Regions from separate parts of the Clostridium sp. JNZ X4-2 genome, predicted to be linked through region 1. Evidence: riboswitches for the same ligand, from Rfam matches in the RefSeq annotation. Region 1 holds a riboswitch; the other holds the start of a gene.
What was found. Region 1 has a riboswitch for FMN ahead of ribD (bifunctional diaminohydroxyphosphoribosylaminopyrimidine deaminase/5-amino-6-(5-phosphoribosylamino)uracil reductase RibD). Riboswitches for the same ligand answer to the same signal wherever they lie in the genome.
Positions count from the first base shown of each region.

Region 2: linked by a shared signal. The riboswitch ahead of ACYUJ6_RS15535 (ECF transporter S component) and the one ahead of ribD (bifunctional diaminohydroxyphosphoribosylaminopyrimidine deaminase/5-amino-6-(5-phosphoribosylamino)uracil reductase RibD) in region 1 are both predicted to bind FMN.

Region 1 is NZ_CM142685.1:775,389-778,810, forward strand. Features, by position in the region: gene ACYUJ6_RS03655 (riboflavin synthase) at 1-163, opposite strand, end outside; gene ribD (bifunctional diaminohydroxyphosphoribosylaminopyrimidine deaminase/5-amino-6-(5-phosphoribosylamino)uracil reductase RibD) at 164-1,258, opposite strand; FMN riboswitch at 1,450-1,565, opposite strand; gene folP (dihydropteroate synthase) at 1,810-2,616, shown strand; gene folE (GTP cyclohydrolase I FolE) at 2,702-3,259, shown strand; gene ACYUJ6_RS03675 (HD domain-containing protein) at 3,276-3,422, shown strand, end outside.
Region 2 is NZ_CM142685.1:3,228,596-3,232,017, forward strand. Features, by position in the region: gene ACYUJ6_RS15530 (hypothetical protein) at 1-665, opposite strand, end outside; gene ACYUJ6_RS15535 (ECF transporter S component) at 792-1,418, opposite strand; FMN riboswitch at 1,518-1,634, opposite strand; gene ACYUJ6_RS15540 (glutaredoxin family protein) at 1,787-2,047, shown strand; gene ACYUJ6_RS15545 (Tex family protein) at 2,135-3,422, opposite strand, start outside.

The sequences.
Region 1 (3,422 bases):
TTTGAAAACTGCACACCGTAAGGCATACTCCATTTACCGCAATACTGTCACCTTTTTTTAAATCATTAAATATATTGTCTCCTTGTATGTACAATCTTGAGGATTTTTTTCCCCGCTGAACAGAAACAATTTTTCCTATTTCCTCTATAATCCCTGTAAACATTTATTCACCTCTTTTCACATAAAACTCCAGTAAAATATCTTCACCTATAACAGTAATTTTTTTGTTATCAAGCTTAAAAGCGTCCTTGAGTCTGTGGATGCCAATGCCGCCCACAGGTGTTTTTGCATGTGCACCTCCCAATATTTTAGGGGAAACATATGCCTGAATTTTATTTACAATGCCGCTGCTTAAAGCACTGTAATTTAGTGTAGAACCTCCTTCAAGCAATATGCTGTCTATGTTTTCTCTGCCAAGCTTTATCATTAACGCATTTAAATCCAAATGCCTGTCTTTTTTAGGTGTTTTTATAATAGAACAGCCGCTGTCAACAAGCTGTTGTATTTTCTGTGTATCTTCTGAATCAGTGGCAATATATGTTTGAAATTCTTTTGCCGTTTGAACAATTTTTGATGATAATGGTATTTTCAAATTAGTATCACATATGATACGCTTTGGATTTTTCCCATGAGGCAGCCTGCAGGTAAGCAGTGGATCATCTGCAATGACCGTATTGATTCCAACCATAATGGACGAATATGTGTGTCTTGACATATGAACATGCTCTCTGGCTGCTTCTCCTGTAATCCATTTGGATTCTCCTGTACAGGTAGCAATTTTCCCGTCCAAAGTCATGGCATATTTCATTATCACAAAGGGAGTTTTTGTTTTGATATAGTGGAAGAATACCTGATTTAATTCCATACATTCATTTTGAAGAATACCCGTTTTTATTTTGATGCCCTGTTTTTTTAAAATGTCAATTCCCTTGCCGCTAATCAGGGCATTGGGGTCTTTGGTACCTATTATTACCCTGCTGATTTCATTTTGAATAATGGCCTCAGTACAAGGGGGCGTTCTTCCCCAGTGACAGCAGGGTTCCAGGGTAACATACATGGTTGAACCCTTGGGTGATTTTGTACAGGATGCGATAGCATTCCTTTCTGCATGGAGTTCACCGCACTTTTTATGATAACCAGTGCCGATGATTTCATTATTTTTTACAATGACAGCACCTACCATTGGGTTGGGGTTTACCCATCCACAGCCTTTTTCCGCTAATTCTATTGCAATTTTCATGTAGTTTTCATCTGTCACATATAACAGCTCCTTTTTGAAATAAAATAACGCCCTGAATTTATATTCAAGGCGTTTTAAAATAAAAGAAATATGCAGGTGCATAATAAACTGAAATGATATATGCTGAAATAACAATGGGCTCTGAAATGAAAACATTTCAGAGCCCGAAATTACCAGTATATATGCATACTATAAATATGCGAATATATAATAATCTTCTTTCATCCAGACTGTACTGTCGGCTTCGGAATTTCACCGAAATCATGCCTTGCGGCTCGTGGGCTATACCACCGGTAGGGAATTGCACCCTGCCCTGAAGACTGATATTAATTTTTTTAAATTATAGCATTTAGCAGGGGGATTGTCAATAACAAACAATTTACAGTTTATGTAATTTTATAACTCAAAATGGGGTTTCACAATTGCTATATTTATTTGTATATTCTTTAATGTTTTGTTACAATAAAATTGTTCAAGACAAAATTGGTGAAACATAGGGGAATATATTTTATTTTACTATTTGTATTTATAAAGTAGTAAATAATGGGGGCAAAATTATGAGTAGAATATTGAAAATAGGCAAAAAAAATTTTGAAATTGGCAAAAGAACCTATATTATGGGTATATTGAATGTTACACCGGATTCCTTTTCCGATGGAGGAAAGTTTAATAATATAGATCGGGCCGTAGAACATGCTGAAAAGATGGAAGCTGAAGGTGCGGACATAATAGATGTGGGAGGAGAATCCACAAGACCGGGTCATGTGCCCGTAGGGCAGAATGAAGAGATTGAGAGGGTTATTCCCGTAATAGGTACACTTAAAAAATACATAAAGATACCTGTTTCAGTGGATACATACAAGGGAAAAGTGGCAGAAGAGGCTGTAAAAGCCGGAGCGGATTTGATAAATGATGTATGGGGCTTCAAAAAAGATCCATATATGGCAGAAGTGACAGCTCATTATAAAGTTCCATGTTGTCTTATGCACAATAGAAATAATAGAAATTACGAAAATTTAATGGAAGATCTGTTAAGTGATTTAAAAGAAAGTGTAGATATAGCTTTAAAGGCTGGAGTAGATCCGGAAAATATAATATTGGATCCAGGCATAGGCTTTGCAAAAGATTATGAACAAAATTTAGATGTCATGAATAATTTAGATCAGATTTCAAAGCTGGGATATCCTGTGCTTTTGGGAACTTCCAGAAAGTCCATGATAGGAAATGCATTGAAGCTTCCCACAGATGAAAGAATGGAAGGCACTGTGGCTACAACGGTAATAGGCATAATGAAAAACTGTGATTTTGTAAGAGTTCATGATGTGAAGGAAAATAAAAGAGCTGCAATGATGACAGATGCAATATTGAGAAGATAGGCATTTGAAAGCTGCATTGTGACTTATTTTAGGTTATTTATAGGGGGGGAAAATGTTGAGTAGTTATTACTTAACATGATTAATGATGGATGATGTCAAAATTAAAAAAGCAGTAAAAATGATTATTGAAGCTATAGGAGAGGATCCTGAAAGAGAAGGATTGGTGGAGACACCGGATAGAATTGCCAGGATGTATGAGGAAATATTTTCTGGATTAGGACAAAGTCCTGAAAGGCATTTAAAAAAGGTATTTACAGTGGACAGTGCTGATATAGTACTGGAAAAGGATATTGTGTTTTATTCCATGTGTGAACACCATTTTATGCCTTTTTACGGTAAAGTACATATTGCCTATGTTCCCGATGATAAAGTTGTTGGTTTGAGTAAATTGGCAAGGACTGTGGAGGTTTTTGCAAAAAGACTTCAGCTTCAGGAGAGAATGACCATTCAAATTGCAGATTCAATAATGAAATATTTGAATGCAAGGGGAGTTATGGTAGTTGTAAAGGCGGAACATATGTGCATGACCATGAGGGGAGTTAAGAAGCCAGGCAGTAAAACCGTTACCACTGCCACTAGAGGGATATTCAAGGAAGATCCCAGATATAGGGAAGAAGTATACAGAATGCTCAATATAGAATAAAAGTGTGGTGTTTATTGTGGAAAAGGTCAATGGCATATTGAAAAATCATGATTTTTGCACATATTTATCTCGTATAGATGATATGGAAAGAACCAGGAAGTTTTGCAGGCACGGTATCTGTCATCTTATGGATGTGGCCAGAATTGCATACATAATGGTGCTT
Region 2 (3,422 bases), 1.1 Mb from region 1:
TTAAATACACTGTTAAAACTTTTTATATTGTTTTCACTTAATTCCATATTGTTTTCCAAAAAAGTCAGCAGATCATCCCTGCTCATACTTTTTAACTGATTGAAAAAACTTTTAAGGGTAGTGCTTATAGAACTGCCCTCCTGATGGTTAAGCGATATGTTTTTACTTAGTAAATACTTCTGTATAAACACATCTTCTTCCTCTGGGTTCTGCCTTATTTTATTTATAAAATCCAACGTACTCTTTATATTTGAAATATTATCCTTTGTAAGGGGTATGTCACGCTTCACCATTTTATCTATGAGCTCATAATCTTCATTACTGAGATTAAAATCATTTTCTTTAATGAATAGACTAACGGGATTCTTGTCCCCATTATTATGCTCCTGTTCCGGGTTCACAATTCTTAATTTAAGTTTTCCATTTTCAAATCCTTCTACTTCCAATCTTATCAGTTGATTTTCCAATACATTTTGAAAATTTTCTATTTCTCCGGAAAACTGCCAGCCGTCTAAAAGCTTTAAAAGTATTTCACCTGTGGACTTATTCAGCTGTACAACTCTAGCAGAAAATTTCTCTCCTATTTCAAAAGATAGTTTTGTGGATATCTTTCTGTTGTTCACATTATAGGTACTGTTTATATTCCATATTCCTGCCAAATTCATCACCCTTTATAATTTACTATAAAAATCTTCCCTTTAATCTATATATAATTTATCGTTCAAATCCCCTATTTCATAAATAAAAAAATCCGGGAATATCCCAGATCTTCTTATTATTAATTATATCCGTTAATTTTTATTTTCTGCCAGTTTCCCATCTTTTATCTGCTCCTGCTTCAATATTGGAGATACACTTTTATAAAGGACAAGTGTTAGGGCAGTAAGCGCTATTCCCTTTAACAGGTTAAATGGAATAATAGCAAATAGTACCAATGTATTCAAATCCGTTATACTTCCGTTTATCTTTCCTGCTACTGCTACCATTGCACTTATAGGGAAATTAAGTACTTTTTCATAAAGAGGAAGCAATATAAAATAATTTAACAGCGCAGCAGCTGCGGACATGGTGATGGTTCCAGCTCCCAGGCTGATCACAGCTGACTTTTTAGTCTTCTTTTTACTGTATATATATCCTGCTGTAAAAACCAGAACCGATCCTACTGCAAAATTGGCAACTTCTCCTATGAAAGCAGTCTTTCCATCAAATATTCCATGAAGTATGTTCTTTAAAAATTCTATGGCAATTCCAGCTCCTGGTCCCAATGCAAAAGTACCCATTAAAGCTGGCAGGTCACTTATATCAACTTTCAAAAAAGATGGAAATATTGGAATGGCAAACTCTATAAACATAAGCAGAAACCCTACTACCCCTAATAATGACACCTTGATCAACCTATTTAATTTGTTACCTTTCATGGTTAACACCCTCCTAAAACATTGAGTATAATCTACCAGGTGAATAAGCATAATAAAAAAACCTGATAAATAGAATATCAGGGCTTAATAAACATTATATTTTCACTTCTTCCATCCAGACTTTACTGTCGGCCTCGGAATTTCACCGAATCATACCACTTGTGGCTCGCGGGCTATACCGCCGGTGGGGAATCACACCCCGCCCTGAAGATTATCTTTTAAATTTTCAAATTTATTATAATACTTTTATCTATACATTGCAATAGGTTTTTTAGATCACATCATGAAAAATATAGTCTGTTGGTATATAATTAAATTGTAAAATGTAAATAATATTAGAAAAATATATAAAGTTGGGTGATGATAATATGAAACCTGTACACATGTTTGTTACAAGCTGGTGTCCCTATTGTAAACAGGCACTTTCATGGATGAATGAACTTCAGAGCAAAACTCCCGAATATAAAAATGTAGATGTAGAAATAATTGACGAAGAAAAGCAGCCTGAAATAGCTAAGAAATATGACTATTATTATGTACCTACATATTTTGTGGGAAATACTAAAATTCATGAGGGAGTTCCATCCAAGGAAATCATAAAAGAGGTTTTTGAAAAGTCCCTTCATTAGGGAAGATTATATTCATTAAAGGATTTAGTGTTTAAAATGCACTAAATCCTATTTTTATCTATGGTATACACTTAACCCTTGTTCCATTTATTTCATACTGAGAGAAATCCTCTTTCTCTTTTCATCAACATCAAGTACGGTTACCTGTACAATATCTCCCACCTGTACTACATCAAGGGGATGTTTTACAAATTTATCAGAAAGCTGACTTATATGCACCAGACCATCCTGATGTACTCCAATATCCACAAAGGCGCCAAAATCAGCTACATTTCTAACTGTACCTGTAAGCACCATTCCAGGTTTCAGCTGGTTAAGATCTACAATACCAGTTTTAAGCACTGGTTTTGGAAGTTCCTCCCTTGGATCTCTCCCTGGTTTTTTTATTTCCTTTATTATATCTTCCAGGGTAGGTATACCTACCTGCAGCTTTTCAGAAAGAGTTCCCATTCCCACTTTCTCAACCCGGTCATCTATATGGGAAATGCCTGACTTTTTAAGATCTTCTGCAGTATAACCAATGGTCTCCAGGAGTCCTCTTGCTGCATCATAGGATTCTGGATGCACCGAGGTGTTGTCTAAAGGATCGCTGCTTTCCATTACCCTCAAAAATCCGGCACACTGCTCAAATGCCTTGTCTCCAAGCCTTTTCACCTTTAAAAGCTCTTTCCTGTTTTTAAATTTTCCATTTTCCTCTCTATAAGCCACAATATTAGCTGCTATAGTTGAATTTATTCCTGATATATAAGATAAAAGAGCCGGTGTTGCTATATTCAAATCCACTCCTACACTGTTTACACAGTCTTCTACTACACCCCTTAAGGATTCATCCAGTTTTTTAGGAGCAACATCGTGCTGATACTGTCCTACCCCTATGGATTTAGGATCTATCTTCACAAGTTCCGCCAGCGGATCCTGGAGCCTTCTGCCTATGGATATGGCCCCTCTCAGAGATACGTTTATGTCCGGATATTCCTTTGCTGCAAGTTCAGATGCAGAGTAAATAGAAGCTCCTGCTTCAGATACTATTACATAATAAAGTTCTTTATCTTTCTCTTCCTTTACTTCTTTTATGAGCCTGCCAATGACTTCTTCAGATTCCCTGCTGGCAGTTCCATTCCCAAGGGATATTACATCCACATTACATTTATAGACTAAGTCTTTAAGTTTTCTTATGGAACCTTCTATGTCATTTTGAGGTGCAGTGGCATAAACTATGGCAGTATCAAGCAGCTTGCCTGTATCATCCAATACCGCAATCTTACATCCATTTCTAAATCCGGGATCATAGCCAAGTACATTTTTGCCTTTTATAGGAGGCTGCATTAAAAGAGCCTTTAAATTTGCCTTAAATATTTTTATTGCCCCTTCTTCT